One region of the Parabacteroides sp. AF18-52 genome, then DNA from elsewhere that is predicted to be linked to it. Evidence: riboswitches for the same ligand, from Rfam matches in the RefSeq annotation. Region 1 holds a riboswitch; each other region holds the start of a gene.
What was found. A riboswitch is a leader RNA that binds a small molecule or an ion and turns the genes downstream of it on or off. The one in region 1 is predicted to bind cobalamin.

Region 1 (8,034 bases):
GAAGGTGTCGCCCTGTTTGCGATCGTAGTATGTTTCTTAGGATTGTTCCAATAAAATAAAAGCGAACTATGTCATTGCTCACACCAGACGCAGGGCTTTTATTCTGGATGATCCTTTCTTTCGGAATCGTCTTTGTCATTCTTTCCAAGTATGGCTTTCCGGTCATTATCAAGGCCGTGGAACAACGGAAAGAATACATCGATCGTTCCCTTGAATCGGCTCGCCAGGCAAACGAACAGCTTGCCGGCATCCAGGCCGAAGGAGAAAAGATTCTTGCCCAGGCAAGAGAGCAGCAGAATACGATTCTGAAAGAAGCCCTGGTCGAAAAAGAACAGATTATCAGCGAAGCCCGGCAAAAGGCTTCGGCTGAAGCGCATATGCAACTGGAAGAGGCTACCCGGCGCATCCGGGAGGAAAAAGACAAAGCGATCCGCGAAGTCCGCACCGAGATAGCCGACCTGTCCGTTGCCATTGCAGAGAAAGTAATGAAAGAGGAGATCAGCCGCACGGATAAACAGGAAAAGATCATCAACGGGCTGCTCGACAATGTTTCGTTTAGTAAATCATAATATATGGATGTAGGTACAATCTCTTCCCGGTACGTCAAAGCACTCTTTTCACTGGCAAAAGACAAGCAGCAGGAAACCCGGGTATATGATGATATGAAGATGCTGGCCGTCAGTTTCGAGCAGGAGCCGGGATTGAAAGCCGTACTGGATAACCCGATCTTTCCGGAAGAGGAAAAAGTGAAGTTGCTCAAAACGGCTGCCGGACTGGAAGTCTGCGAACTGTTTATCCGCTTTATCCGCCTGGTACTTCAGCGCAAAAGAGAGAGCTTGCTACCGCTTATGGCATACATTTATATCCATATGTACCGGAAGGATAAAAAGATTACCCGGGTATTATTCAAAACTCCCGTTCCGGTAGACGAAGCTACGCAGGAACATTTGAAGGAACGGCTGAAAAAGGAAACCGGCAATACCATCGAGTTCATGGGAGTGACGAGGCCGGAACTGATCGGAGGTTTCGTGCTACGTATCGGTAACTACCGGATAGATGCCAGCTATGCCCGGCAACTCCGGGAGATCAGGAATCAGCTAATCGAAAAAAATTAAAAAGTAAAACGTATGACAGACCAGATAAAAGTAAGTGAAGTTTCCGCCATATTACGCCAGCAGCTGGAAGGTATTCAAACCAGTATCCAGCTGGAGGAGGTAGGTACCGTACTCCAGGTGAGCGACGGTGTGGCGCGTATCTACGGACTGGATAATGCCGAGGCCAACGAATTGCTACAGTTCGACAACGGTATGGAGGCTATCGTCATGAACCTGGAAGAAGACAATGTGGGTGCCGTACTGCTCGGCCCGACCGACCAGGTGAAAGAAGGCGATACCGTAAAACGTACTCGTCGTATCGCATCCATCAACGTGAACGAAAATATGATCGGACGTGTAATCGACCCGCTGGGAAACCCGATCGACGGGAAAGGGGAGATTACCGGTAAAAAATACCAGATGCCTCTGGAACGGAAAGCACCGGGCGTGATTTTCCGCCAGCCGGTAAACGAACCGTTGCAGACCGGAATCAAGGCAGTCGATGCCATGATCCCTATCGGACGCGGACAACGTGAGTTGATCATCGGCGACCGCCAGACGGGAAAGACCTCCATCGCCATCGACGCGATCATCAACCAGCGCAGCAATTACGAAGCCGGCAAGCCGGTTTATTGTATATACGTTGCGATCGGACAGAAAGGTTCGACCGTGGCTTCCCTGGTCAATACATTACAGGAAAAAGGAGCGATGGACTACACGATCGTGGTCAGCGCTACGGCTTCCGACCCGGCTGCCATGCAGTACTTCGCTCCTTTCGCCGGAGCGGCTATCGGCGAGTTCTTCCGCGACAGCGGACGCCATGCACTGGTCGTTTACGACGACTTGTCCAAACAGGCAGTAGCTTACCGTGAAGTCTCTCTGATTCTTCGCCGTCCTTCCGGACGTGAAGCCTATCCGGGTGATATTTTCTATCTGCACTCCCGTTTGCTGGAACGTGCAGCCAAGATCATCAACCAGCAGGAAGTGGCAAGCGAAATGAATGACCTGCCGGAAAGCATGAAAGATCTTGTGAAAGGTGGCGGCTCCCTGACTGCCCTACCGATCATCGAGACACAGGCCGGCGACGTTTCCGCCTATATCCCGACGAACGTGATCTCTATCACCGACGGACAGATATTCCTCGAAACAGACCTGTTCAACCAGGGTAACCGCCCGGCTATCAATGTGGGTATTTCCGTTTCCCGTGTAGGTGGTAACGCCCAGTTGAAAGCGATGAAAAAGGTGGCCGGTACACTGAAGATCGATCAGGCGCAATTCCGCGAGTTGGAATCGTTCACTAAATTCGGCGGCGAGATGGATGCGGTTACGGCCTTCACGATCGATAAAGGACAAAAGAATACACAACTGCTGATACAGCCCCAATACAACCCGATGCCCGTGGAACAGCAAATAGCAATCCTGTACTGCGGTACACAAGGCTTGTTGAAGGAAGTTCCGTTGAATAAAGTACACGAATTTGAGAAGGCATTCCTTCAGACGTTGATCACCAATCATCAGAAGGACGTACTGGATGTATTGAAATCCGGTGTGATAAACGATGAAGTCCGTAATATCCTGGAAGAAACGGCAAAACAGTTGACAGTTGACAAGTGACAATTGACAGTTAATTGTCAACTATCAACCACCAACTGTCAACTGTCAACTGTCAACTGTCAACTTAAAAACTATGTCATCACTGAAAGAAATAAAAGTTCGCCTTGCGTCGATCCGGAATACGCAGAAGATCACTTCAGCCATGAAGATGGTTTCTTCTGCCAAGCTGCATCATACGCAGACGATTATCGAACATTTGCTCGTATACGAGAACAAGCTGAGCGCCATACTGAGCGGGACCTTGTCTGCCGAGAATGATTTGAATTCACCTTATACAGCAGTGCGTAAGGTGAAACAGGTCGCTATTGTCGCTTTTTCATCCAATACCGGATTATGCGGTGTTTTCAACGCCAACGTATGGAAGGAGCTGTCTGCCCGACTCCACCAATATGAGGCGGACGGTATCGCCGTACACATTTATCCGGTCGGAAAGAAAATTGCGGACGAGCTGCATAAAGCAGGTTACCAAACAGACGACAGCTTCCTGACAATCGGTGACAAACCGGTTTACGAAGATGCGGCACGGCTGGCTACGGCATTGATGGACTTATATACTACCGGGCAAGCAGACCGGGTAGAACTGCTTTACCATCATTTCAAGAATATGGCGGAGCAGGTGCTGACTGAAAAAACGTTCCTGCCGGTCACCTTACCGGAGACAGACCCGGCAAAGGAATCGCTGAATTATATCCTGGAACCGTCGGCAGAGCAACTACTGGCTTTGCTGTTGCCCAAAGTTCTCCACCTGCATATCTACACGACTTTGCTCGACACCGTCACGGCTGAACATGCCGCCCGCATGCTCGCCATGCAGACGGCCAACGACAATGCCAACGACCTGATCCAGGAACTGACATTGCAATACAATAAAACCCGCCAGCAGGCAATCACAAACGAATTGCTGGATATTATGGGCGGGAGTGGTCAATAATCTTCTACTTATAATGATTGAAGCCCCGGCGAATCACTTCGGCGGGGCTTCCGGCTTTAAAATTATTATTGAACAATTTTCTAACAACCAAATCTATTAAATTTAGCAGAAGAATAATATCATTAATTGGGCAGTCAGTACGCGCAGGAACATGGTCAACGGATAAACCGTCGCATATCCGACTGCAGGAGCGTCGTTGCCTGCCGTTGCATTCGCATAAGCCAACGCAGGAGGGTCGGTCGTACTACCGGCCAGCAATCCCATCAGCGTAAAATAATTCAGTTTGAAGAAATACCTGCCGGCAAAACCGATAATCAACAGCGGTAACATCGTTATAATAAAACCGTAACCGATCCAGGCAAATCCCCCTTTATTGACAATCGTATCCACGAATCCGTCTCCGGCACTCAAACCGACACAAGCAAGGAACATGGTTATACCGATCTCCCTCAGCATCAGGTTGGCACTCTGGGTCGTATAAGTAACCAACTTGTAACGATATCCGAAGCGGCTCAATAGAATAGAAACCACCAGCGGACCACCCGCCAGACCTAGTTTGATCGGTTGCGGGATTCCCGGGACAGTGAATGGGATACTACCCAGAATAATACCCAAAGCGATGCCGATAAAAATAGGGATCAGGTTAGGCTCATTCAAACGCTTCATCGAATTACCCAATATCGTACTCACCTTATCGACAGCCAGTTCACTACCGACCACCGTTACGCGGTCGCCCACCTGCAATTGCAGTCCCTGAGTAGCCACCAATTCGACTCCGGCACGGTTTACACGCGTCACATTGATACCGTGCAAACGCCGTAACTGCAAATCACCCAGACGGGAACCGGTCAATTCTGGTTTGGTAACCAGAATACGACGGCTCACAAAAGCACTTTCAGCAGGGATCCACTGTTTACGGTCCATTTCAATTTCGGGACCGACAAATGTTTTTATAGTCTCTGCGTCATGCTCTGTTGTGATCACAAATATCTTATCATCCTCATCCAGAATCGTATTGCCGGTCACGATCTCGACTTTATTGCTCTTCTTCCGCCAGATACGGGATATCACATATTGCCGGTGTTCGAGAAAAGCGCCGAGTTCCATCACCTTCCGTCCGAAAAGTGCGGGATTCTTCACGACAAGCGATATGGGAGTCGCTTCACTGTTATGCACATCGTTCTCCGCTTCCAGTTGTTCTGTCTCTTTCTCAAAACTGATATGAAAAATGTAGCGGACAAACAACATGGAAAGGATAATACCGACAACCCCCAGCGGATAAGCGACAGCATATCCCAGTGCGATCGTTTCATTCGATGTACCCGTCATATCGGTAAAAGCCTGTTGGGCCGCACCCAAACCGGGCGTATTTGTTACCGCTCCCGACAAAATACCGACCATTGTCGGCATGGGAATATCCGTTATGAAATGAATGACCAAGGCCGTTACAACGCCGAGGAAAACAATTCCGCAAGCCAACCCGTTCAATGTCATCCCCCCCTTTTTGAACGAAGAGAAAAAACCGGGACCGACCTGCATACCGACAGAATAAACGAACAGGATCAACCCGAACTCCTTGAAGAAATGGATCACGGCTGGATTAATGGTAAAACCGAAATGTCCCAGTAAGATACCGACAAACAACACCAGGGTTATACCCAATGAGATACCGAATACCTTGATCTTGCCTAACTGGATTCCCACAGCGATCACCAGCGATAACAAAAGAATAGAATGCCCTATTCCCTCTCCCCACAGCAGTTCACTTATCCACTCCATAATTATTTATTTTTCAGATATGCAGATGAAATATCAAAAGCATAAAAATTATCCTTTACATGCTGAACACATGAAGGGCACAGGCAATCCTTATAATAGACCCTGATAAAAACCTGCTGGCATTGATCCAGACCGGTAAATACATGCTGATCCTCCGGCGAAAAGCCGTCACAACCTGATAACTTCGCGCCACAACGCGCACAAAGCTTCTCCATAAATGTTACCTCCTTAAACGATAAATATTCTTTTCGAACTACTTTTCTAACCCACGAGAAAAACAGCCTTTAATGAACGGCAGGTCTTCTGACTGACTCCCATCCTGAAGCCTTCCCGACGCAATAGTTGACAGTTGACAGATAACAGTTGACAGATAAAATACTGACAGAAAAACTGTCAACTGTCAACTCTCCACTGTCAACTGAATCGTCAGTGGCATTAGTTGTTTTCAGAATGTTGAACGGAGCTTCACAGCAGCGGGACTGTCCGGGATTTACACCCGATTCCCTTTTAATCCACATCATCCGACCAGACGATACGGAACCAATTCGACGGCAAAACTACAAAATAAAAAGATATAACAACTATTTAATCATAAGTTTTTTACAATAAAAAAATCCCTGCCAGCCTCACGGTCGACAGGGATTGCCATTCATAAATTCTAACAACAAAATCAAATCGTTATAATGGCATATTGCCATGTTTCTTCGGCGGATTGCTCTGGCTCTTGTTCTTCGCCATCTCCAGCGCCTGTATCAGTTTGAAGCGAGTTTGCCTCGGCATGATAATCTCATCGATAAATCCTTGTTCGGCTGCCCGGTAAGGATTGGAGAATTGCTCGGTATACTCTTTCATTGCCTGTTCTTTTTCTTCGCCGGTTGCTTTCCGGTACAGGATATTCACAGCACCTTCAGCTCCCATCACGGCGATTTCAGCCATCGGATAGGCCAGGTTTATATCGGCTCCGGTCGGTTTGCTCGACATCACGATATAAGCACCGCCATAGGCTTTCCGGGTGATCAGCGTGATCTTGGGAACGGTCGCTTCCGCATAAGCATACACGATCTTGGCGCCGTGGCGGATAATACCGTCATGTTCCTGCTGGCAACCGGGCAAAAATCCCGGAACATCTTCAAATGTGATCAACGGGATGTTGAAGCAATCGCAGAAGCGGATAAAGCGTGCCGCCTTATCGGAAGCATCGATATCCAACACACCCGCCAGAAATGCCGGTTGATTGGCAACGATACCTACCGAACGTCCGCCCAAGCGGGCGAAACCGACTACGATATTCTTTGCAAAATGAGGCATTACCTCGAAGAAATAATGATTATCGACAACCGGTTCTATAATATCTTTGATATCGTAAGGCACATTCGGATCATCCGGGATCACCTGCTGCAAAGCTTCATCTTCACGCCGGACATCGTCGGAACAGGAAATGACCGGTGCATCCTCCATATTATTTGAAGGAAGGAAACTCAACAATTCGCGAATGCTCATCAATGTTTCCTCTTCCGTATCGCACATAAAATGGGTGACACCGCTCTTACTGCTATGCGTATAGGCACCGCCCAGCTCTTCCTTCCCCACTTCCTCATGAGTGACCGCCTTGACTACATCCGGTCCGGTAATGAACATGTGGCTTTTATCCTTTACCATAAAGATAAAATCGGTCAATGCCGGAGAATAACAGGCCCCACCGGCACAAGGTCCCAGAATAGCCGAGATCTGAGGAACGACACCCGAAGCCATCGTATTCTGATAAAAAATAGATGCATATCCGGCCAGGCTGTTCACACCTTCCTGGATACGGGCTCCCCCCGAATCGTTCAGGGCAATGACCGGTGAACCGCTTTTCAGTGCCAGTTGCTGAACTTTCACTATCTTGGCGGCATTCGTCGCGCTCAACGTACCTCCGTAGGCCGTAAAGTCGTAGGCATAGACAAAGACTTGCCGTCCGTCTACTTTACCGTGGCCAGATACGATCCCGTCGCCGGGGATTTTATTCTTATCCATGCCGAAATTCGTACAGCGGTGAACCACAAATTTATCCAATTCGTTGAACGTCCCTTTATCCAGCAACATATCGATCCGTTCGCGGGCTGTCATCCGGCCGGATTCATGCTGCTTTTCGATACGGGTAATACCACCTCCCTGCGAAGCTGTCTTATCCAGTTCTTCAAAGGCCTTATACAACTGTTCCTTTCCCATTTTATTCTTCTTTATCTGTTATTACGTCCAGCGACAGAAGAACCTGGTTGCTTGCTACCGAATCTCCTTCTTTGACCAATACCTCACGTACCGTACAGGCTGAACTTACCTTATAATTACTCTGCATCTTCATCGCCTCTATCACGACGACGATATCTCCGGCTTCCAGACGGTCGCCTTTCTCCACCAGTACCTTCACGACTTTTCCGGGCATAGGAGAAACGATCTTGTTATCCTGCCGTTCTTCGCTGCTCTTACGCATACGCAGATATTTCATCTGTGTATCGACAATATCGACGGCATAAGACAGGAAATGTGTATTCACCGTATAACTTTTGCCCCCTTCTCCCCGGATCAGTTCGGCATTATACGAATTACCGTTGTGCAAAATAGAGCAGGCACCGT
Region 2 (8,034 bases), on a different contig from region 1:
TAGCCATATTCAGGTCGTAGGGGAATAATGAAGTAGTTGCTCCGACTTCGGCCCCCATGTTACAGATCGTCGCTTTTCCCGTAGCGGAAATAGAGGAAGCACCTTCACCGAAATATTCGATAATGGCATTCGTCCCGCCTTTCACTGTCAGAATTCCTGCCAATTTCAAGATGACATCTTTTGGAGAAGCCCAGCCATTCAGACGTCCGGTCAGTTTAACACCGATCAGTTTCGGCATCTTCAGTTCCCATTCCATACCGGTCATTACATCGACCGCATCAGCGCCACCGACACCAATGGCAACCATTCCCAAACCTCCGGCATTCGGCGTATGGGAATCTGTCCCCACCATCATTCCGCCGGGGAATGCATAATTTTCCAGCACAACCTGGTGAATAATGCCAGCTCCGGGCTTCCAGAAACCGATTCCGAACTTATCGGATACGGATTTAAGGAAATCATATACTTCGCTGTTCCCCTTGGTCGCTGTTTCAATATCCGCTTTCGCCCCGATATTTGCCTGGATCAGATGGTCGCAATGAACGGTAGCAGGAACAGCCGATTTGTCTTTTCCAGCATTCATAAACTGCAACAATGCCATCTGCGCTGTCGCATCCTGCATCGCCACACGGTCGGGACGGAAGTTCACATAATCATCTCCGCGCCTGAACAAGCGGAGTGCTTCTTCATCATATAAATGAGCATATAAGATTTTCTCGGCCAAAGTCATCGGACGACCGATCTTTTCGCGGGCCGCATCTACCCGTTTCGGGAAATTGGAATAAAAGCTTCTCAGCATTTCAATGTCGTACACCATATTATAATCCTATTAGTTGTTTGTTTATCAGAATGCTTGTTTGTATGCAAATAAAACGATTCATTGCCATAAAGAATGTAATATAGATGACAGCTATCGTTTTGCAATTCTATTTTCTCATTAACAAATGTATATATAAATAAAACACCTTTTATTCAATAATGTCTATGAGACCATAGAGGATATCTATACAAATAAAAAGTTCGCCTTACGTTCATTTATAAAACGCGCGGCGAACTTATTTTGTTCAATAGATATTAACGAATATGTATGTTTATTGTTTTTTAGATTCCTTCCACCTGTCGGCATAACTGTGCAAAATAGAAGCAATCCCTTCTCCGATCCGTACATAATCACCCTGTTTCAGGTTTGCCAGCGAAGCGCGGATCGACCATTCGGGAGCATCGAAGCCACCTCCGTTCAAGAGGACGAGCGCAGTTTCCTGTGCCAGCCGGAATACGACATCGACCGGTTCGTAATTGGCTTTCAGATATTCTACAAATTCATCTCCGTAGAACTTCTTTGCCCAGACCTCCATATCTATCTCACTGTAATAACCGGCACGAAGAGGATCATCCAGCAAAGTAAAGCCTGTACTTTCCCAAAGCGTATGCAGGCGTTCATGGATAATTTCCACCATTCGCGACTGATACAGATTCTCGGTATCCAGGATAGAGAAGGAAGCAAACAAAGCCATCTGTGTCTGTTGCGGCAGGGAAAGACCGGCTGTATGATTAAGTGCAACCTGGCGGCTGTCGGCAACCATACGGTCGATGAACTTCATCTTCGACGGGTCGAGCATGATGCTGCTGTAACGTTTTGTCAGTGCTGCTTTCTTATCGTCCGGTAATTCAGTGATCATCCGGTCGTAAATATTCTTTTCGTGTAAAGAGACTACAGCCAGACGCCAGCCTGTGGCTCCGAAGTATTTGGAGAAAGAATAGACACACAAGGTGTTGTCCGGCAATTCCGCCATCAGGGAACGGAAACCGGGAACATAAGTGGCATACACATCATCGGTAATGATCATCAGGTCGGGATTGTAATTGGTTACGATATCGACCAGACGTTCCGTCAGTCCGTGTGTCAGTGCGTAAGAAGGCGGGTTACTCGGATTGACGATAAAGGCAGCCTTAACCGATTTATCTTTCAATATATCCAGGTCCTTTTCCTGATACTGCCAGGTATGATAGCCGTCACCCGTCATTTTCAATGCATGTATCTCTGTTACATCAAACAGGTAACGTGCCTGTTCGGGTATTTCGATATACGGTGTAAAGACCGGGGCGAACAAGACGATCTTATCTCCTTTATTCAACAGGAAGTTCTGTTGCAGGGAATCAAAAATGTAACACATGGCTGCCGTTCCGCCTTCAGTAGCAAACAGGTCGAATTTCCCTTCAGGGGGAAGGTTGTTGCAAAGAGCCTGATCCAGATAGTCACGGACTAGGACTTCCGTATATTTCAAGATACGGTCGGGGATCGGATACTGATCACCTATTACACCTTCCGCCCATTCATGGACGAGATCATTTTCATCGATACCTTTTTCACGTACCATATAATTATAAGTATCGCGTAAAAGCTTGGAACCCGGCGTTCCCTCGTGCTTATCGAGGAACTCCCGGAAACGATAGGCAATACTCGGTTTCTGGGGAACACCGGCAAGGCCGACCATTCCATCTTCCAGCTTAGTCCCCCGGCGGCATTCTTCCAAACCGAACTGGCCAAGCAGGAAAAAGGCTTCGCGGGGTGTGGTGGCGATCCAGTTCGGGTTGCCGCGTCCGGCATTCAACATGATGTGTGTGCTTTTACGTGCACTTTCATCGGCCAGGTCGATCAGGATATCTTTTAATTCGAATGGACTGATCTCCGACATCTTCTTTTCGTATTCACGGGTAACTACGATTTTCTTTTTATCTTCCATATTATATATAATGTATAATTAATGCTTGTTTTTACCAGATTTACTCTTATGAAAAGAGTATGTTCTCTCCTAAGCCGAAGCCAGTGCCACTCTAGTGGCAGAGTTATGCCATAGTAGTGGCAGAGTTGTGCCAAAGGCATGGCAGAGTCTTGCCATAGTAATGGCACTGGCCCGTTATCCCTACATCAACAACACGATTACTACTCCCCAGATAATTAAAAGAGTATTACCTACCGCATAGGTAACAGTATAACCTAATGCCGGTGTCTGGCTCTCCACCGCATCTTCCACGGCACCGAGGGCGGCAGTTGTCGTTCGTGCACCGGAAGTACAGCCAAGAGTGATGGCCGGATGGAATTTAAAGAGATAACGTCCCATAAGGACACCGGCAATCAACGGGATAGTCGTTGCCAAAGCGCCGATAACAAACAGGCTCACCCCTACTTCCTTAAACCCGGTCACAAAACTCGGACCTGCCGTAATCCCGACCACGGCAATGAACATATTCAGTCCGACATTATTCAACACCCAAAGTGAAGGCTCCGGAATGCGTCCGAATGTCGGATGTTTGGAGCGAAGCCATCCGAATACCAACCCGGCAATCAACGCCCCGCCACTCGTACTCAGGCTGACAGGAATATCCCCGAAGTGGATAGCCAGCGAACCGATTATACCACCGATAAAGATACCCAACCCGACAAAGATCATATCCGTCTGGTTCGTAGGTCGATCGGCATATCCCAAAGTAGCAGCCGCCTCATTCACTTCCAGCTTTGTCCCGACCAGTTCGAGCATATCGCCCGGATCGATCCGGGTCGCAGCCAATACCGGAATACTGATCCCGGCACGTTTGATACTCTTGATACTGACACCATGCATCACCTTTTCCTTGCGGAGTTGTGCCACCGTCATGCCTGCAAACTTCTTGCGGGAGATCAATACAGGTAATGTCTCTGCAGGAAAATCCAGCAAATCGATATCATTCACTTCATCCCCTATCCAGTCTTCCTCACCGATCACAAACTCACGCCGTCCGCTCAAGACAACTTCATTTCCTTTCTGGAGCATCAGGTCCGGCTTCACATCATAAATAACATTATTGATACGGACACGCTCCACAAACAGGCGGCGCCCCTGACCTTCCAGATAATCCTCCAGTTCCTGTACGGTCTTTCCGGCACCGAACCAGTCATTGCTTATCTTATAAGCCCGGAAAGTGATAGGACGTGCTGCAGGCATAAATCCGGGCTGCTCACTTTCGTCATCATTTCCCATCCTGGCCTCCAGTTCTTTACAAGCCTTTTTCACGGATGCCAGTCCACCCAGCAGACGGGGAGCCACGTCACTCATGATCCAGGCAGAACCCGCCGTACCGAAAATATACGACACGGCATAAGCCACCGGCATCACGTTGATCATAGCCGTTTTATCGGCATCGCTCAGGCTTCCCTGATTGATCGTATCTTCCGCTACTCCCAATACGGCCGAAATAGTCTGTGAACCGGCCAGTAACCCGGCAGCTTCGCCCGCATTATATCCCATCAGTTTGGCAAGAATGAAAGGAATGAACAAACAGAACAGGCACATCAATGCTGCAAAAAGCATCTGCGGAAGCCCTTCCTTCTTCAGTCCCCGAAAGAACTGCGGTCCTACGCTGTAGCCGACAGCAAACAGGAACAAAAGAAAGAATACCGATTTAATTGGTGCACCGATCTCTATATGCAATTGTCCGATCAATACTCCGACCAGTAGAACACTGGTAACTGTCCCCAAAGAAAACTTCCCTATTTTAAATTTACCGATCCAGAAGCCCAATGCCAGTGTAAGAAAAATGGCCAGTTCCGGATAATGTTTGAGTAAATCTGCAAACCACTCCATATATTAATTGTTTGGCGTTAATATTAAGACATACGATATGTCCGGTTTTATTGTGGTAAATGGAACAGTATCCACAAGGAAGTTGTTCCGGCCGATTCAATTAAGAGAATATAAAATCCATCTTATTTTAAATAATTTTCTATCTTTGTCCCCGCTTTGGTGATACGATAACATTCCGTTAATCGTATAAAAGGGAATCCGGTTTGAATCCGGAACAGTGCCCGCTACTGTGAAGCCCGATAATAAGGAAAGCATTCTTACACCACTGTCCGATACAAGGATGGGAAGGTCGCTTTCCGGGCAAGTCAGGAAACCTGCCAAGGTTTATTTATATCGTATTCCCCCGGGGTCAGGAGAATGATAAAACATACGGACAATCTCTTTTTGATAAAAGAAAATGTTTACCGACAGCCGGTATTGTGGCTTGTCGTATTCGTTCGTTACCTTTTAATTTACATTATATGAAACATTTACTATTACTTATTGCTTGTATGCTCGCACCTATGTGCTGGGCACATGACGGCGAGAACTTCAAGGCATCCGACATGCTGGCCTCCATGCAACCGGGTGACAAAGCCGCCTTATTAATGGTACATTTCGGTACCACGTATGACGACACCCGTGCTCTCACCATCGACGCGATCAACCGGAAAGCGCAAGAAGCCTTCAAAGACATGGAAGTACGCGAAGCCTACACTTCCCGCATCGTAGCACGCCGCCTGAAAGCCCGCGGTATCGAAAAACTGAATCCGGTCGAAGCGCTGGAAAAACTGAAAGCAGACGGATATACTCATATCCTCATCCAGTCTACCAACATTATCGAAGGGGTGGAAATGGAATCGCTTCGCAAAGACATTGCACCGCTGGAAAAGAATTTCAAAGAGGTACGTATCGGCAACCCGCTGCTTTATACACCGCATGACTTTGAAGATGTGATAGCAGCCGTAGCAAAGAACGGAGCCAAAGAAGGCGCGACGGTTCTTGTCGGACACGGAACGTATACACCAGCCACGGCACAGTACGCCATGATGGATTATATGCTGCAATCCAAAGGATATACCGATTACCATGTAACCACCGTAGAAGGCTATCCTTCTTTCGATGATATGGTAGCCAAACTGGATGCCAGCGGTGTAAAGAAAGTACTGCTGATGCCTTTTATGTTTGTAGCAGGCGACCATGCCAACAACGATATAGCAGGCGATATGAAGCAGGAACTGGAAAGCAAAGGTTACCAGGTGTCTGTCTTTATGCAAGGATTAGGACAAAATCCGGATATCCAGAAACTATTCATCGATCATGCCAGGTTTGCGGCCAAACATAAAATGGTCAATATCACTGAAAAGAAAAAACAATACGCTGCTGAAAAGGACTAAGTTCAAGCACAAAACTAAATGTTCAGAAAAATACTAAAACTTACACATAAGATACTCGGATTACTTCTGAGTATCTTATTTCTGATGTGGTTTCTTTCAGGTATAGTAATGATCTATCATTCATTTCCCAGAGCATCACAACAGGATAAATTAGAAAGGCAACAGGTTATCGACGGAAATTTGCCGGATATGGAAACTCTTCTGTCCGTTCTTCCCGATTCAGCACAGGTCCGTTCACTCTCCATGGAAATGTATTTTGACCGGCCTGTGGTTCATTTTCGGGGAAAGAATACGCCCGAAACACTCTATGCAGACTCTCTGCAACCAGTCGAAGCAATAAATGACGAAACTATCGAGCGGACTGCAGCACAATGGTGCTCATCTCCGATCCTGCGTGTGGATTCGATGTATAAGCTGGATCAATGGATTCCTTTCGGACGGTTGCGCGAAGAGTTCCCCATCTATAAATATACATTTGCGGATGATGGCCGCCATGAACTCTATATTTCTTCAAAAACAGGGCGCGTCCTGCAATTCACCGACAAAGACCAGCGCTTATGGGCGTGGCTCGGAGCCATTCCCCACTGGGTTTACTTCACATCGCTCCGCCAGAATCAGGTTGCCTGGATCAACTTCGTGAAATGGAGTTCCGGCATCGGTTGTATCATGTGCCTGGCAGGATTGATCCTTTCCATACAACTGGCCTGGCGCAACCGCCATAAGAAGTTATTTTCCCCTTACAGGAAAAGATGGTTCAAATGGCATTATGTCAGTGGATTGATCTTCGGCATTTTCACCATTACATTCGCTTTCAGCGGAATGATGTCGTTAATGGATATTCCCGACTGGATGAAAAAAGCTCCGAAAGAAAAGCAGGATATGTCACGCCGCATCCCGTGGGGCGGATCGGAAGGACGTTTTGTCGCCTCTGCCTATCATCTGGATTACCGGAAAGTACTGGAGGCGGTCGACAGTGTAAAAAGCATCGAATGGGCAACCTGGCAAAAGTATCCTTACTACAGGCTTACCACCGATTCGCAAACAATCAATATCGATGCGACCGATACAACAGCAATCCGGGTTTTCCTCCTGACCGAAGATATGGTACGGAAAGAGGCGGTTAAAATGTATGGAGACAGCATCCCCTATAAATTAGATTTACTTACAGAATACGACCAGGATTATTACGGACGCAAAAAAGATCGTACGCAGTTGCCGGTCTACCGTATCATCGTCGACGATGAAATGCATACACGCCATTACTATCAGCCGGAAACGCTGATGCAGCGACGGGTAGACGATGACGGCCGGTTACGCCGTTTACTTTACAGCGGTCTTCACAGTCTCAACATCAAATTCCTTACCGACCGTCCGGTACTCTGGAATATCGTTATGTACACTTTACTACTCGGCGGGACATTCCTGTCATTGACCGGGGTCGTATTATCGATCAAATGGATTATCAGAAAGGCAAATAGATTTTTTAAACAAAAAGTATGAGAAAGCAAATTTTACTCTTATCAATGGTTATCGCTTGTCCGTCATTCATGTTCGGACAGAGAAGTATCACCGACTCGATCTTTACCGTCGGCAATGTTGAAATTACAGCTAAAAAGAAACAGGCAACGCCATTACGGGAACAACCGGTCCAATTGCTGAACATGGATGTTCCACTGAAGTTCCTTCCTATCACTGTTACCCGCCTGGACAGCAAGACGCTGGAAAGAAAGCATATCCTGAATATGGAAGATGCCGTACGTTTCCTGCCGGGGGTTACATTGAGCAGCAACCAGCTGGGTGCTTTCCAGCGGTACAGCATTCGTGGTACGTCGGACGCCGTATTCGCTATCGACGGAATCCGTGACGAGCGTACACTGTTAAACACAATGCCGTTCGGCGATCTTTCTTTTGTCGAATCGATAGAAGTAATCAAAGGTCCGGCTTCTATCCTGAGCGGACACTCGGTCATGGGTGGCGTTATCAATATCATAACGAAAAAGGCATCTGCCGATTTCTCGGCAAATGCCAGTATCAGC
Region 3 (8,034 bases), on a different contig from region 1:
CGATCATAGATAAGGACCAGAACCTGGCCTATTTTGTATTCCGTAAGGATTATGACAGCCATCGCGAAAATCCGAACGAAATTTCCGGAGCTGACAAAAAATTACTGGTCGGTGCCGGTATCAATACCCGTGACTATACGGAACGCGTTCCTGCCCTGGTTGAAGCCGGTGTAGATGTATTATGTATCGACTCATCAGATGGTTATTCGGAATGGCAATACGAGACATTACAGTGGATCAAGAAAGAATATGGTGACAAAGTAAAAGTCGGAGCCGGAAACGTGGTGGACAGAGATGGTTTCTTATATCTGGTAAAAGCCGGAGCTGACTTTATCAAAGTCGGGATCGGTGGCGGTTCCATCTGTATTACACGCGAACAAAAAGGAATCGGACGCGGACAAGCTACCGCTTTGATCGATGTAGCTCAGGCCCGCGACGAATATAAAGAACAGACAGGTATTTATGTCCCTATTTGCAGCGACGGTGGTTTGGTGCACGATTATCACATGGTACTTGCATTGGCAATGGGAGCTGACTTCCTGATGATGGGACGTTATTTTGCCCGTTTCGACGAATCTCCTACAAAGAAACTGCGTATCGGAAACAACTTCGTAAAAGAATATTGGGGTGAAGGTTCAAACCGTGCCCAAAACTGGCAACGTTACGACATGGGAGGAAGTGCCTCACTGAAGTTTGAAGAAGGTGTAGACAGCTATGTTCCTTATGCCGGTAAAATGAAAGACAATCTGAACCTGACATTAGGCAAGATCAAAGCTACCATGTGTAGTTGCGGTGCTATCGCAATCCCCGCCTTACAGAAAAATGCCAAGATCACGCTGGTATCTTCAACGAGTATCGTAGAAGGTGGTGCACACGATGTGATCCTGAAAGAACAGAATTAAGTAATCCTATCTGAGATATTTAATCCCCCAACTGTAATCTCTTCATTCGTGAGCTTACTGTTGGGGGATTTTTTCTATCAATTATTTATATCTACAGAAATCCGATATTTTGAAAACAGACGTAAATATCTCCTATAAAACATATAGAAAACAGAGGTAAAATAACATTATATCAAACGGAGATTATTAGAAACCAAATATTTGAATATCTTTGAGGATAATAAAAACATTCGGTTATATAATACACAATAGACAAAGGAGATATAGAGTCGCTAGTATATGAAAAGAAGAAGAAAGAAAAGAAGTACCAAGCAGTATGCGGTTATTGCTTTCTACGAAAAAAACAACAGATGGCCTGCACCTTCGTCGCAAAATGTAAAAGAGCGGCATCTAGGTGAGTGGATTACCAGATGCAGATTTATCAGGAACCATTCTTCGGAGAAACTTACAGAAAAGCAGATTCAATTAATTGATAGAATCGATGCGGATAAGGCTCAAAAAAAGACAGAACGGTGGATGGCTAATTATGAGATGTTGAAAGACTTTGTGGAAAAAGAAAAACGATGGCCTTCCGTCAATGCATCAGAACCGGAAGAAATCAGACTTGTCAACTGGTGCCTGTCACAACGGATTACCAGAAAAAACACCCCCAAAAGCAAACAAAATAAAGAACATATCAAACTGTTGGATGATATCGGTTTCCATTGGAGTTCAAACAACAAAAGAAGAACATGGAAAGAATCGTTCAACCTGGTCAAGGATTATTATGCCCGTACCGGTCAATGGCCTGCCCATACCAGAGATCCGGAAGAGTCGAGACTGGCGAAGTGGTGTAGTAAAATGAGAGCCTATAAAAACCGAACGGATACAAGTGTAACGCTTTCTCCCGGACAGATCAAAAAATTGAGTAATTTAGGTTTCGACTGGACCAATAGCCAGGAGAATAACAGACGCTCACCGGAAAATACCAACAGGATATGGATCGAGAGATATCATCATTTTTGTGAGTTCACAACAAACAACAAACGATACCCTAAGGCGAAATCCGGAGATCCCCAGGAAGAGTCTCTGTATTCATGGTGGATGAGAATGGCTTATTTGAAAAGAAAAGGCAAGCTCAGTAACGAACGTATCCATCTACTTGATTGTATCGGATTCAGATGGGGGAAAGGGAATGAATAGTTGAAAACAAAATTTCCCCACTCTGTCCCCGAAAGATAGGCGCATTCAGGTATTACTTTTATTCTAAAAAATATATTTATATTTGCTGCGATTTTTGGTTCATATAAAATAGACTCTATGAATATGATTAAAAGGGAATCAGGTGTGAATCCTGAGCAGACCCGCTGCTGTATTCTCCACAAAAGTCTTTGAACAACAAATACATCCACTGTTCATCAATGAATGGGAAGGAACGTTCAAAGATGGAGTAAGTCAGAAGACCTGCCAAAATCTTTTTTCTAAGGCTAACGTGGAATATAGCTGAAAGATATGACCAATGGAAAAATTCTAATTTTTCTTTTATCTTTTGTACTAAATTTTCAATTGTTTAGCTGTAATTTTTGTTATTTTTTCAATATTAATAATAATTATTATGGTTACATCATTTACTCGTTGCAGAACTCCATTTTTAATATGGCTGTTTCTGTTTATTTTATTTATTCCCATTTGTACCTTTGCACAAACTAACAGAATGGTTAGTGGTTATATTGTTGATGAAAGCAATAAGGCGTTAGAAAACATTGTAATTTTCATCAAAGGGTCGGAGTTGAGAACGATTACAGATGACAATGGCTACTACTCCATAAATTTAGAAGACTCAAAAAATCATGTATTGATAACCAACAGTTACAATACCGTTTCCGCTGTCCGCGACATTCCTGATGGCGAACAGGATTACAGATTGGATATTCAGCTGTCATATAAATCATTAAGCCTTCCCGAGGTAGATATTACAGGAGCCAAACCCCAAAGCTACAATTCTGATATCGCCTTTTCTGCAACCCGCATGGAAATTCCGGTGCTGGAGATACCGGGATCGGTTGGTATTGTAACAAGAAAATTAATTGAAGACCAGCAGGCAACCACCATGACAGAAGTAGTACGAAATCTGGGTGGTGTCAAAGGAGGAGCTTCTGGTGAAGCCGGTAACATTAACGAGGTATTTTCTTCCCGTGGCTTTTCTATGACAAACTCCCGCAATTATTTCAGAAATGGAGTACGTTATCTCAAATTCTCAAATGATGCTCTCTCAAGTATCGAACGCATCGAAATACTAAAAGGACCTGCATCCGTTCTTTATGGAGCCGTAGAACCTGGTGGTATAATTAATTTTATCACCAAGCCGACTTTATATACTCCCCGCTATGGAGCTTCCATCAGATATGGCAGTTATGATTATAAACAGGCGGCCATCGACTTAACCGGTCCAATAAACACGAAAAAAACAATACGCTATCGCCTGAATGCGATGTACGAAGACGCAGATAAATTCCGTAAACCGCAAAATAGTAAACGATATGACATCACTCCAACCATTGACATTGATTTAGGAAGAAAGACTACTCTTAATCTTGATGCAGACATTTTCAGGGACAAGAGAACACATGATCCCGGAGTTTTACATATAAACAATGAAATTATCGATCATGGGTTCAAAACTTTTTTAGGTGAACCATGGGCTTATGGAAAGTTTACCAACACCAGTTTCGGCTATGAGTTGAAGCACCGTTTTAATAAAGATTGGACATTCAGAAGTTCTGCCCGCCAATATTTCACCCATGAAGACCGTCTGTATTTTCAGATGAAGACACCTCAAAAAGATAGTACAATCACTAGACGTCTAGCACATTGGGATGCAAAAATCAATTATTTAAATCTGATTGAAGAAATTAGCGGTAATTTCACAACAGGCTTTATCAAACATAAAGCGATCGCAGGAGTAGAATTCGGCCGGCTTACCAATAGAAGAAAAGTAAAGGGTAATATGTATACCCCCATAAATTATGTCAACCCTGTATACTCAGAGAAACCGACAGATTTTGAAATGGAACAAAGTACAGATTTATATATCACACAAAATACCGGAGCAATATATTTGCAAGATCAGCTAAGCTTTACCGACCAGCTAAAATTATTAATTGGTGCACGTGCTGACTGGGTAAACGACAAACAGGACAATTATATTAAAGAGACAAAAAGTGATGAAAAGAATTTCGCTATCTCCCCACGTGTTGGTGCGGTTTATATGCCAATACCAAGTTTAAGCCTTTATCTTTCTTATAGCCAATCATTCGTTCCTCAATCCGGCCAGACTAAAGATGGTAAAGCTTTCGATCCGATTCGTTCCAAACAATGGGAAGCCGGTATAAAGAAATCATTCTTCAATGATCGTCTTACCTCTAGCCTGGCGTTCTATAAACTGTCAAAAACAAACTTACCTACCACAGATCCTGAAGATGAAGAATTCAAAATTCTTATCGGTGAACAGACAAGTAAAGGTATAGAATTGGCTGTCTCCGGCGAAATTACCCCGAGCTGGAGTGTCGCATTCAACTATGCATATACACATGCCGAGGTGACCGAAACTAACGACAAGAACTATCCCGTTGGTACAAAGTTGGCAAATATATCTCCCAGTCAGCTCAACTTATGGACTTCTTACCTTGTTAGAGGAGGTGTTGTAAAAGGATTATCGTTTGGTGGCGGCTGGTATTATCAAGGAAAATCTTATGGAAATATGGCCCAAACCATCGAATTGGACTCATACCATATTTTTGACTGTTTTGTTGCCTACAAGCGTAGCTTCTATAAAATTTCCGCAAACTTGAAAAATGTATTCAATCAGGAATACTATACCGGCTCGCAAGGTAATAACCTGTTGTTCCCCGGTACAGCCAGAACACTCATGGTAATGCTGGCTGTTAACTTTTAAAAGACTGTGTTATGATGCACAATTATATCCTCAAAAAGATATTGGTAAATACACATTTATATATAGGACTCATATTAGGGTTAGTGATAACCCTAATATGTGTTTCCGGTTCAGCCATTGTCTATAAACCTGAGTTAGAAAAACTGTCAGTGAAAAAATTGGCATTTGTCGAGCCGTCGGACAGAATAGTTCCATTGCAATATTTACTGGATAACGTTAGAAAAAAATATCCCCAACTAACTATAAGCAACATGGTCCTTTACGGAGGAAAGGATTGCGCATACAGTTTTCGGACCACATCCACGGATGAGAAAGGTCGAATTCAAGTTTATGTCAATCAGTATACGGGGGAAGTCCTTGGGATTGACCGATATCGTCACAAGATATTCCAATGGTTGTATGATTTACATGTCAAGCTTTTATTAAAAAAGAACGGCGTTGTATGGGTTGCAGTATTTGGTTTCTTACTGATATTTCTTATTGTTTCCGGTCTATTTTTATATCCAAGTAAAAAAATATTCAACTTCCGGCAAGGGGAAAAACCAGGCGTCAGATGTTACAGGTTACATATAGTTATAGGACTCTTCACAGCCTTGTTTCTATTTTTAATCGCTTTCACCGGTTGCTATTTTGGGTTCAAAAAAGAATTCCACACTGTATTTGAATCTGTATCATCAGGTAAAGCCTTACAACCAGCTCCCAAAGTTGAAGAGTACTCCGGTCAATGGATTTCTTTAGATGCCATTATGGATATAGCATGTAAAGAATTTACAGAAGGTCGTCCTATGATGATCTTTTTTCCGAAAGACAACAAATCTGTTTTTTCTGTCAGAATGTATCATAGAGGTGACTTTGAAAGAACAGGAAGTAACCACATATATATACACCCTATTACAGGAAAAGTTGTCAAATTAAATTTGTGGAAAGAAAAGCCAACTCCAGAAAAACTGACCCGGTCTATGTATTTCATTCATTTCGGTACTTTCTGGGGACATTATTCACGTATTCTGTGGATCTTTATTGGCCTTGTTGTTCCATTTTTATATTTCACAGGTTTTTATGCATGGTGGTCTAAACTAAAAAGGAGGCAAAACACCCCCTATTCCGCCCCACGTAAAAGAAAATCCCTTGCAAGTTCTTGACTTACAAGGGATCATTTTTTTAGCAGTTGTTCTACCAGGGCTCGAACCTGGAATTTCAGGACCAGAATCTGACGTGTTACCATTACACCATAGAACAGTTTTTGTAGCTTCGAGTAGTATGTTTCTCGATTACGGCTGCAAAGATACGGACATTTTTTATTCTTGCAAATATTTTGCGAAAAAATTTCATCAAAATAAACAATTTTCTTTTTCTCCTGTTTTGAATTTACTGGGTTTATACATATATTAAATAGAGAAAGCATGCAGTTTATAAATTAAGGAGTATATTTGCATCTTCGAAAATTATTCAATAAAAAATAAATGGATCAAACAAAAGAATTAGTAAAAACAATTATTGAAGGCCTACAAGAGAAAAAAGGCAAAAATATTGTAACCGTAGATTTAACCCAACTATCCGGAGCTGTATGCCAATATATGGTGATCTGCGAAGGAAACACACCAACCCAGGTTTCAGCCCTGTCTGATTCCGTTTGGGATTCTGCACGAAGAAAAGCCGGTGAAAAGCCATTGTCTGTCGACGGCAATCAAAGTGCCCAGTGGATAGGTATGGATTATGGCACGGTTCTTGTACACATATTTTTACCGGAACAACGCGAGTTCTATAATCTGGAAACTTTGTGGTCGGACTCAAAGGTCACACAGATCCCGGATCTCGATTAAACCGGATTAATATTATCGAATTCAAAGTATGGAAAATAAAAACGACATGTTTAATAAAGCGCCGAAGAACAATAAGCCTAAAATGTTCCGGTTTAACCTGTATTGGATGTATGGGCTAATATTTATGATGCTTATTGCATTATATCTGACAAACGATTCCTCGGCGTCAAAAGAACTGGGATGGACTGAATTCCAGAAACTGGCTCAGGAAAATGTGTTTGACAAGATGGTTGTCTACAACAAAAAAAACCTTGTTGAAGCTAGTGTTAAAAGCGGACAGAAAGGATTGGTATTTAAGAGTGACAGTACGGCTTTGGGAACAAACCCTAAAGTATATGTAAAAATACCGTCGGCAGACAAATTTTCCGATTTTTACGACAAAGCGGTGACAGATAATCATATCGATACACAAGTACGGTTTGAAGAAGGAGATGATGCAATATGGAACTTTCTGGTATCTTTCGGACCTATTATTCTGATTATTGTCGTATGGATTTTCCTGATGAGAAGAATGTCTGGAGGTGCAGGCGGTGGCCCCGGCGGAGTATTCAGTGTCGGCAAGGCCAAAGCACAACTATTCGATAAAGATAACGACAGGAAAGTTACATTTAAGGATGTAGCAGGATTATCTGAAGCCAAGCAGGAAGTAGAAGAAATAGTCTCTTTCCTCAAAAATCCTGAAAAGTATACGGAACTGGGAGGTAAAATTCCTAAAGGTGCCCTGTTGGTTGGTCCTCCGGGAACCGGTAAAACATTACTGGCAAAAGCAGTAGCTGGTGAAGCAGATGTACCATTTTTCTCATTGTCTGGTTCCGACTTCGTGGAAATGTTTGTCGGTGTAGGTGCATCACGTGTTCGTGACCTGTTCCGTCAGGCAAAAGAAAAGTCACCTTGTATCGTATTCATTGACGAGATCGACGCCGTTGGCCGTGCCCGTGGTAAGAACGTGAATATGAATAGTAATGACGAACGTGAAAACACGCTGAACCAGTTATTGACAGAAATGGACGGTTTCGGTTCCAATAGCGGTGTGATCATTTTAGCAGCAACTAACCGTGCAGATATCCTGGATAAGGCTTTACTTCGTGCAGGACGTTTCGACCGCCAGATCCATGTGGAATTACCGGATCTAAATGAACGTAAAGAAATATTCGGAGTACATTTACGCCCGATTAAAATAGATGAGAGTGTCGATGCAGAATTTCTGGCACGCCAGACTCCGGGTTTCTCCGGAGCCGATATCGCGAATGTTTGCAATGAAGCAGCATTGATAGCTGCCCGTAGCGGAAAGAAATTTGTCCAGAAAGAAGATTTCATGAATGCTGTAGACCGTATTGTCGGAGGTTTGGAAAAACGGACCCGCATAACCACAGCA
Region 4 (8,034 bases), on a different contig from region 1:
AAAAGTGAATTATGAAAAGAACTGGCTGGATACGCATCAGTTGAATACTTCAGTTATTTATCATCAGGAGGAAAACTCTCCGAATGGGTTGAATCAGACATACCGTCGCCAAAGTTATATTGGAAATGCAAGTTATGCTTATAAAAATAAATATCTTGCTGATCTGGTACTGACTTATTCAGGCTCCAGTGTACTGGGTAATTCGGATAAGTATGCATTCTTCCCGGCTATTTCAGCCGGATGGGTGATTTCTTCAGAAGATTTTATGCAAAATGCAACAGCTATCAATTATTTGAAAGCCAGAGCTTCATGGGGTATTACCGGAAGTGACAGGTTTGCGTATGATTACGATAAATATTACTTCAAAACAGGTACCAGCGCATATTATTTTGGTGATAACAATAATTCTGCATCCGGTCATGGGGAAATTCGTTTACCTAATTTAAAATTAAAGCCGGAGACAGCTTCTAAATTTAATTTCGGTATCGATATGGAGGTATTCAACCGGCTTTCTTTATCGGCTGATGTCTTTTATGAAAAACGGACGAATATCCTGGTTAATTCGGCTCCTATTTATTCTACGGTATTGGGTGTTACGACCCCGATGTTGAATGACGGCGAAGTAAAAAATTATGGATTTGAAGCGGGCTTGTCGTGGAACGACCGTATAGGTGATTTTACCTATATGCTTGCCGGTAACTTTACTTTTGCGCGTAATGAGATTGTGAATATGGACGAAGGCTATCAACCATATGATTATTTGAAAAACACAGGCAATCGTATCGGTCAGTATTATGGTCTGGAAGCCATCGGTTTCTTTAAAGATGAGACGGATGTTGCTAACAGTACCCCGCAATCATTCTCGAAAGTGGTTCCGGGCGATGTAAAATACAAAGATCAGAATAATGATGGAGTGATTGATGATTATGATAAAGTAGCTATTGGCTATAGTACGATATTGCCGGAAATAACATATGGCTTTACCATTGCTTTAGGATATAAAAATTTGAGTTTGAGGGCTGATTTCCAAGGTGTGGCTAACTATACGCTGGTAAAGGATATGGGAAGTATGTACTGGCCGCTGGTGGGCAACAGGAATGTATCTCTGCACTATCTGGAGAATCGTTGGACACCGTCTACACCTGATGCCATGTATCCGCGTCTGACTACAAAACAGAACGATAATAACTTCAGAAACAGTTCTATCTGGACTGAAAATGGAAATTTTCTGAAGTTGAGAAATCTGGAAATAGCATACACATTGCCTAAATCATGGGTAAACAAGATCAGGCTCGAAAATATCAACTTGTTTGCCAGAGGTATGAATCTCTTTTCCGTAGATCATGTGAAAGATATGGACCCGGAGCAGATGTATGCCACTTATCCTTCTTTCAGATCATATAACATAGGATTAACTCTCGATTTTTAAAATTAGACGTATATGAATAAGTATCTATTATCAACCATATTGGCTTTTGCAGTATCTCTGCCTTCTTGTGATTATCTGGATTACAGTGAGTCTTCCGGATACGGGAAGGAGGATATGTTTGTCTACTTTGACCGGGCGAAAGGTGTGCTTACAACAGCATATTCTTATCTACCGGTAGATTTTGGAAGTTTTGACGGAGCGACTCGTGCGGCTGCAACCGATGAGGCGGAGTATGCATGGAGCACTTCCAATATTATCCGGTATAATAATGGTTCCTGGAGTCCGATTCTGACGATAGACGATGTATGGGGAAACTATTATGCAGCGATCCGGACTACTAACATGTTTCTGGAGAATCATCAAAAAGATTTTGAGAATATAGAATGGAATGATGATTATGCGCTTTTAATGAAACAATATCAGTATTATCCTTATGAAGCACGTTTTTTACGTGCATTCTACTATTTTGAGTTGGCAAAGCGTTATAAAAATGTTCCTCTGATAACGGACTGTCTGGAATTGGAAGACGCGAATAAGGTGGCACCCGCAGATTTTGAAAAAGTAATCGGGTTTATTGTCAGCGAATGTAATGAGATTGCCGATAAATTACCGGTATCATACAAAGATATGCCGGGAGCTGAAACCGGCCGTATCACGCAGGGAGCCGTCATGGCACTGAAATCGAGAGTATTGCTGTATGCAGCCAGCCCGTTATATGCGGGAGCTGTCAGTCAGGAGAAATGGGTGGAAGCGGCAAAAGCAGCTAAACAATTGATTGACAAATCTGAATCTGAAGGGTGGTATCAATTGCTTGATGAAAGCAGCTGGAATAATTTGTCTTCAAAAGAATTGATCCTGGAAACCCGGCAGGGTAATTCCAACAATTTTGAGAAGCTAAATTTCCCGATAGGATACGAAGGGGGAAACTCGGGAACCTGCCCTTCACAAAATCTGGTGGATGCCTTTGAAATGAGTGACGGCAGCCGGTTCGACTGGAAGAATCCGGAGCATGTCAGTAACATATATAATCCGGAAAAAAGAGACTCTCGTTTGTTCAAGACCGTGTTATATAATGGATCGACTTTCAAGAATGCAACGGTTGAAACATTCATCGGTGGTAAAAACGGGACTCCTATCGACGGGGCGACTCCTACTGGCTATTATTTGAAAAAGTATGTGTTGGAGTCTATTAGCCTGGATCCGAACAATACAACGACCGGCCGCCATGTCTGGGTCCTTTTCAGATATGCAGAGGTATTGCTCAATTATGCGGAAGCGTTGTATGAGGCGTATGGTAATCCGGATTATACGGATAATACATTTACTTTATCGCCTCGTGCAGCCATTGATCAGGTCAGGACGCGTGCCGGTATGCCGGGTGTTGCTACGGATAACTTCCGGGAAAGGATACGGAACGAACGTCAGGTAGAACTGGCTTTCGAAGATCATCGCTTCTGGGATGTCAGAAGATGGAAGATCGCTGATCAGACGATGGATATTTATGGGGTAAAAATAGAAAAGAAAGGGAATGATTTGATTTACACTCGTCAACTGGTCGATCAGCGGACCTGGAATGACAGAATGTATTTATATCCTATTTCGAATGCTGAATTATTTAAAAATACACTATTGAATCAAAATCCGGATTGGTAAAATGATAAGTTTAGGGATGTATTAAAGTCCTGTTATCAGGGTTCCTTAACATGGACTTTTTACATCCCCTTTTGAATATTGGTTAACAAATAAATTAATTAGAGATGAAAATATGCACTTTGCTTTTGGCTTTATTGCTATGTGCCTGTAGTCCTGTTTCGCGGACATTTTATATGGATAGTCTGACGGGTGATGATAGCAACACAGGAAATTCACCTTCAACCGCCTGGAAGAGTTTGAAAAAACTGAATGAACAGATGTTCGAACCAGGTGACCGTATCTTGTTCAAATCGGGTACGGAATACATAGGACAGTTTGAACCGAAAGGTAGTGGTAGTAAAGAAATGCCTGTCATTGTCAGTAGTTATGAAGAAGGCAAAAAGCCCGTTTTACATGGTAACGGGCTCAAGCAACATACCGTGTTGCTTGAAGGTATTGAATATTGGGAGGTTAATAATCTGGAGATAACAAACAAAGGAGAAAAACCGGATCCGGGCAGGAACGGAGTGATTATTTACGCCTGGGATAAAGGAGATGTTCACCATATCCATTTAAAGAACCTGACTGTTCATGATGTGAACGGTAGTTGTATTAAGAATGAAGGAGCAGGAAACGGTATTTACTGGCATAATGGTGGAGAAGAAGTACCGACCCGTTTTGTCGATTTACTGATTGAGAACTGCCATATCTATCGTTGTCATCGAAATGGCATTACCGGAAATGGAAATTCAGGTCGTGATAAATGGTTCCCGAGTTTGAATGTCGTTATCCGGGGGAATCTGATCGAACAAGTTCCGGGGGATGGGATTGTCCCGATCGCTTGTGACGGTGCATTGGTCGAACATAATGTGGTGAGGGACAGTCCTGATCTGTTAAGGATTGAAGATGCCGCAGCCGGGATATGGCCGTGGAGTTGTGATAATACAATTATCCAGTTCAACGAAGTAAGTGGTCAGTTTGCGAAGTGGGATGCACAAGGATTCGATTCGGATTATAATTGTCGTAATACGCTTATCCAGTACAATTTCAGCCATGATAATGCCGGAGGTTTTGTGATGGTTTGTAATGAAGGTAACTCTTTGGGAGAGCCGTATAATATAGGTACAGAAAATACGATTATCCGCCACAATGTAAGTATTAATGACGGTTTGCGTCCGTATCCGACTCGTCCGGGTTGGTTCTCTCCGGTAATCCATATTTCCGGACCGGCTAAACAGACGGCTATTGAGGATAACGTAATCGTTATCATGAAAAAGCCTTCTCCCGATATAGATCGTTCAGTGCTCGTGATGGATAACTGGGGTGGTCCCTGGGCGGAGAATACGGTTTTCAAGCGGAATATCTTCTATGTCATGAACGATGAACTGCAATATAAGTTTGTGACAGGTAATAGCATTAATACCAAATTTGAAGGTAACACTTATTATGGCAATTTTATCGACAGGCCTGAAGATTCTTCCGCTGTTGAAAAAGAATTAGATTTACTATCCAGCTTTCCATTCCATAAGGAGTTTCCCGAATATTTGCGGGAGAAAGTGTTGGATCGATTGAAACAAAGCACCGATCAGGCTAAAATAGAATAGTCTCTAACGAAAATAGGCATTCGTTGTGATAATCCGAAAAAACTCTCTATATTTGCGGCATGCATTGTTCCTGGCCTGTATTCGCAGGAAAGGATTAAAAGGGAATCGGGTGAAAATCCCGGACAGTCCCGCTGCTGTAAGCTTCATAACGGATAAGGCAACACTCGTGCCACTGACGAAGGAGTTGACAGATAACAGTGGACAGTGGACAGTTTAACTGTCAATTGTCAACTATCAACTGTCAACTGACAAAAGTTGGGAAGGCGCCCGATCCGGAAGTAAGTCAGAAGACCTGCAAGGCATATTATTTCGACGGCTTCGAGGAAAGGCCGGAAGAGAACAAAAGGCAATTCTGCCTCTATATTCTTACTCCCGTTCATCCTGTCGTTGTCTTGGTGTATTTGTTTTTAATTATTTTGCCATAATAATTAGGAAAAGAGGCATGGATCGGTTTGCGGGATGAGCTCCGTGCCCGGTGCATGCTTTTCTTTTTAATGAATGAACAGTAAGGCTGGAATACTTGTTTATTATTGGAAAAGTATGTTTATTTGCAAACAGTAATTAATTAACAACAGGCAATATGAAAAAGGTTACAGGTTTAGTTTTGATTATTTTGATGGTATTCATAGCCGTACCGGCCAAGTCCCAGCTGAAGTTTGGGGTGAAAGGCGGTTTAAACATATCGTCCGTTCATCTGAATTCCGATATACTGAAAGCGGATAACGTGACAGGTTTCCAGATCGGTCCGATGATCGAAACAACGATTCCTCTGGTCGGAATAGGGTTGGATGCCGCGATCCTTTATTCACAGAAAGGAGTAGATATGAAAGCGGAAGGATCGGCATCTTCAACAAGTATGAAAACAGATTATCTCGATATACCGGTAAATCTGAAATGGAAATTCGGTATTCCTCTTGTCAAAGCCTATCTTTCTGCCGGTCCGTATGTCGGTTTCCGTGTGGGAGGGGATAAAATATGGGATGTTTTAGGAGATCAGATAAAAGCGAAAAACTTTAGTGCAGGCCTTAACTTCGGTGTAGGTGCGGAACTGATCAGTCATTTGCAGATCGGTGTAAATTACGGTTTGGGACTAACCGATAACTATAGTTCTGAGAAATTCGACCTGAATGCCAAGAACCGCGGATGGTCTATTACTGCTGCCATTTTGTTTTGATAACAGACATAAGATATGAAGGGTCGGGCTTTAACAGTCCGGCCTTTTTTGTTACTTTTGGCATCGTAAATGAAATATGCAGATGTCATACTACCCCTGCCGCTGGAAAATAGCTATACTTATAGCATTCCTGCGGACCTGGAGGCTGCCGTAACTCCCGGTTGCCGGGTCATTGTTCATTTCGGTAAGAAACGTTATTACACAGCGATTGTCATGGATGTGCATGAACGTAGGCCGAATACGGATTTTGAAACAAAAGAGATCTATGCCTTGCTGGATGCAAGTCCCGTGTTGCGCAGGCCGCAACTTCGTTTCTGGAAATGGATAGCCTCTTATTATTTGTGTAAACTGGGAGATGTTTATAAAGCAGCCTTACCTTCCGGGTTAAAACTGGAAAGTGAAACGGCTGTGACTTATAATGTTGATTTTGAGGCAGACGGTCCTTTGCGCCCCAATGAACAAGCAGTACTGGATGCCTTCAAAGGTGTACTCAAATTAACTGTATCGGAACTGGAGAAAAGAACCGGATTGCGTAATGTTGTACCGGTTGTGGCTTCTTTGATGGCTCGTGGAGCTGTTGAAGTCAGCGAAGAAATGAAACGAGGGTTTGTTCCGAAAATGCAGACATTTATCCGGTTGTCGCAGGAATATGCTACTGAGGAACGTTTACAGGAGGTTTTTGCCGATTTTAAGCGGGCAAAAAAACAGGAACTTTTGCTGGTTTGTTTTCTCGATTTAAGTCATGCTTTAAACCCTGCTCTGAGTAAGGAGGTTTCAAGAAAAGAATTAATGGAGCACAGTGGCTGTTCATCTGCTATATTGGAAGGTTTGCTGAAACGAGGAGTCCTGGAGAGTTATGAGAAAGAAGTCGGACGTTTGCAAGTCCCGGTATGCCGGTTGCAGTCGCTTAGTTTGCTAAGTCCGGCACAGGAAAAAGCCTATAACGAGATACATGATACTTTTACTTCCAAAGAGGTTTGTTTGCTTCATGGAGTTACTTCGAGCGGAAAGACTGAAATCTATGTCCGTCTGATCGATGAGGTGTTGAAGATGGGCCGGCAGGTTTTGTATATGCTTCCGGAGATCGCTATAACGACCCAGATCACGGAGCGGTTGGCTAAGTTGTTCGGAGACAAGTTGCTGGTATATCATTCCAAATTTTCCGACAATGAACGTGTGGAGGTTTGGAATAAGCTGCTTCATGGGGGAGAACCGATGGTCGTACTGGGAGTGCGTTCCTCTCTTTTTCTTCCGTTCAAGGACCTGGGGTTGATCATTGTGGATGAGGAACATGAGAATACCTATAAGCAACAAGACCCGGCACCACGTTACCATGCCCGTAATGCTGCTATCGTATTGGCGGGGATGCACGGGGCAAAGACATTGTTGGGGTCTGCGACCCCTTCGATCGACTCTTATTTCAATGCAACGACCGGTAAATATGGATTGGTAGAACTGACTTCCCGTTTCGGCGATTGCCTGATGCCGGAGATCATAACTGCCGATATAAAAGAACTGAAGCGTAAAAAGATCATGAAAGATACGCTTTTCTCTCCTTTGCTGGTTGAAAAGGTAAATGCGGCGCTTGCTCGTGGCGAACAGGCTATCCTGTTCCAGAACCGGCGTGGGTTCGCTCCGATGATCGAATGTAAGAGTTGCGGCTGGGTCCCTCATTGTGTGAATTGTGATGTCAGCCTGACCTATCATAAATACCATAATCAACTGGTCTGCCATTATTGCGGATATACTATTCAGTTACCGCCCCATTGTCCGGAATGTCAGAGTGCAGAGTTAAAAATGATGGGATTCGGTACGGAAAAGGTGGAGGAGGAGATCGCCTCTTTGTTTCCGGCGGCAAAAGTCGAGAGGCTGGATTTCGACACAGCCCGTACCCGTACGGCATACGAGCGTATTATATCGGATTTTGAGAAAGGGAAGACGCAGATACTGATCGGGACGCAGATGTTGTCCAAAGGGTTGGACTTTGGAAATGTGAGTGTAGTAGGTATTCTGAATGCCGATAACCTGATGAATTACCCAGACTTCCGGGCTCACGAACGCGCTTTCCAGCTGATGGTACAGGTGAGTGGGCGTGCCGGTAGGAGGGATAAACGCGGTACGGTTGTTTTACAGACTTCCCAGCCGGAGCATCCTTTGATACGGATGGTACAGCATTTTGCTTATCGGGAAATGGT

Region 2: linked by a shared signal. The riboswitch ahead of DWX23_RS21995 (sirohydrochlorin cobaltochelatase) and the one ahead of DWX23_RS06075 (hypothetical protein) in region 1 are both predicted to bind cobalamin.
Region 3: linked by a shared signal. The riboswitch ahead of DWX23_RS07430 (TonB-dependent siderophore receptor) and the one ahead of DWX23_RS06075 (hypothetical protein) in region 1 are both predicted to bind cobalamin.
Region 4: linked by a shared signal. The riboswitch ahead of DWX23_RS14305 (porin family protein) and the one ahead of DWX23_RS06075 (hypothetical protein) in region 1 are both predicted to bind cobalamin.

Annotation. Positions count from the first base shown of each region.
Region 1 covers NZ_QUGR01000002.1:627,873-635,906, forward strand. The annotation lists gene atpE (ATP synthase F0 subunit C) at 1-54, shown strand, start outside; gene atpF (F0F1 ATP synthase subunit B) at 69-569, shown strand; gene DWX23_RS06055 (F0F1 ATP synthase subunit delta) at 573-1,115, shown strand; gene atpA (F0F1 ATP synthase subunit alpha) at 1,128-2,708, shown strand; gene DWX23_RS06065 (F0F1 ATP synthase subunit gamma) at 2,782-3,639, shown strand; gene DWX23_RS06070 (putative transporter) at 3,742-5,418, opposite strand; gene DWX23_RS06075 (hypothetical protein) at 5,421-5,633, opposite strand; cobalamin riboswitch at 5,694-5,978, opposite strand; gene DWX23_RS06080 (acyl-CoA carboxylase subunit beta) at 6,097-7,629, opposite strand; gene DWX23_RS06085 (biotin/lipoyl-containing protein) at 7,631-8,034, opposite strand, start outside.
Region 2 covers NZ_QUGR01000021.1:58,917-66,950, reverse strand. The annotation lists gene DWX23_RS22010 (aconitate hydratase) at 1-817, opposite strand, end outside; gene DWX23_RS22005 (bifunctional aspartate transaminase/aspartate 4-decarboxylase) at 1,092-2,744, opposite strand; gene aspT (aspartate-alanine antiporter) at 2,925-4,622, opposite strand; cobalamin riboswitch at 4,763-4,959, shown strand; gene DWX23_RS21995 (sirohydrochlorin cobaltochelatase) at 5,084-5,998, shown strand; gene DWX23_RS21990 (PepSY domain-containing protein) at 6,017-7,498, shown strand; gene DWX23_RS21985 (TonB-dependent siderophore receptor) at 7,495-8,034, shown strand, end outside.
Region 3 covers NZ_QUGR01000003.1:139,105-147,138, reverse strand. The annotation lists gene DWX23_RS07440 (IMP dehydrogenase) at 1-902, shown strand, start outside; gene DWX23_RS07435 (helicase associated domain-containing protein) at 1,182-2,084, shown strand; cobalamin riboswitch at 2,163-2,368, shown strand; gene DWX23_RS07430 (TonB-dependent siderophore receptor) at 2,497-4,836, shown strand; gene DWX23_RS07425 (PepSY domain-containing protein) at 4,848-5,978, shown strand; tRNA gene DWX23_RS07420 (tRNA-Gln) at 6,005-6,075, opposite strand; gene rsfS (ribosome silencing factor) at 6,300-6,659, shown strand; gene ftsH (ATP-dependent zinc metalloprotease FtsH) at 6,688-8,034, shown strand, end outside.
Region 4 covers NZ_QUGR01000008.1:50,438-58,471, forward strand. The annotation lists gene DWX23_RS14290 (SusC/RagA family TonB-linked outer membrane protein) at 1-1,429, shown strand, start outside; gene DWX23_RS14295 (RagB/SusD family nutrient uptake outer membrane protein) at 1,442-3,082, shown strand; gene DWX23_RS14300 (right-handed parallel beta-helix repeat-containing protein) at 3,187-4,665, shown strand; cobalamin riboswitch at 4,713-4,980, shown strand; gene DWX23_RS14305 (porin family protein) at 5,246-5,839, shown strand; gene priA (primosomal protein N') at 5,909-8,034, shown strand, end outside.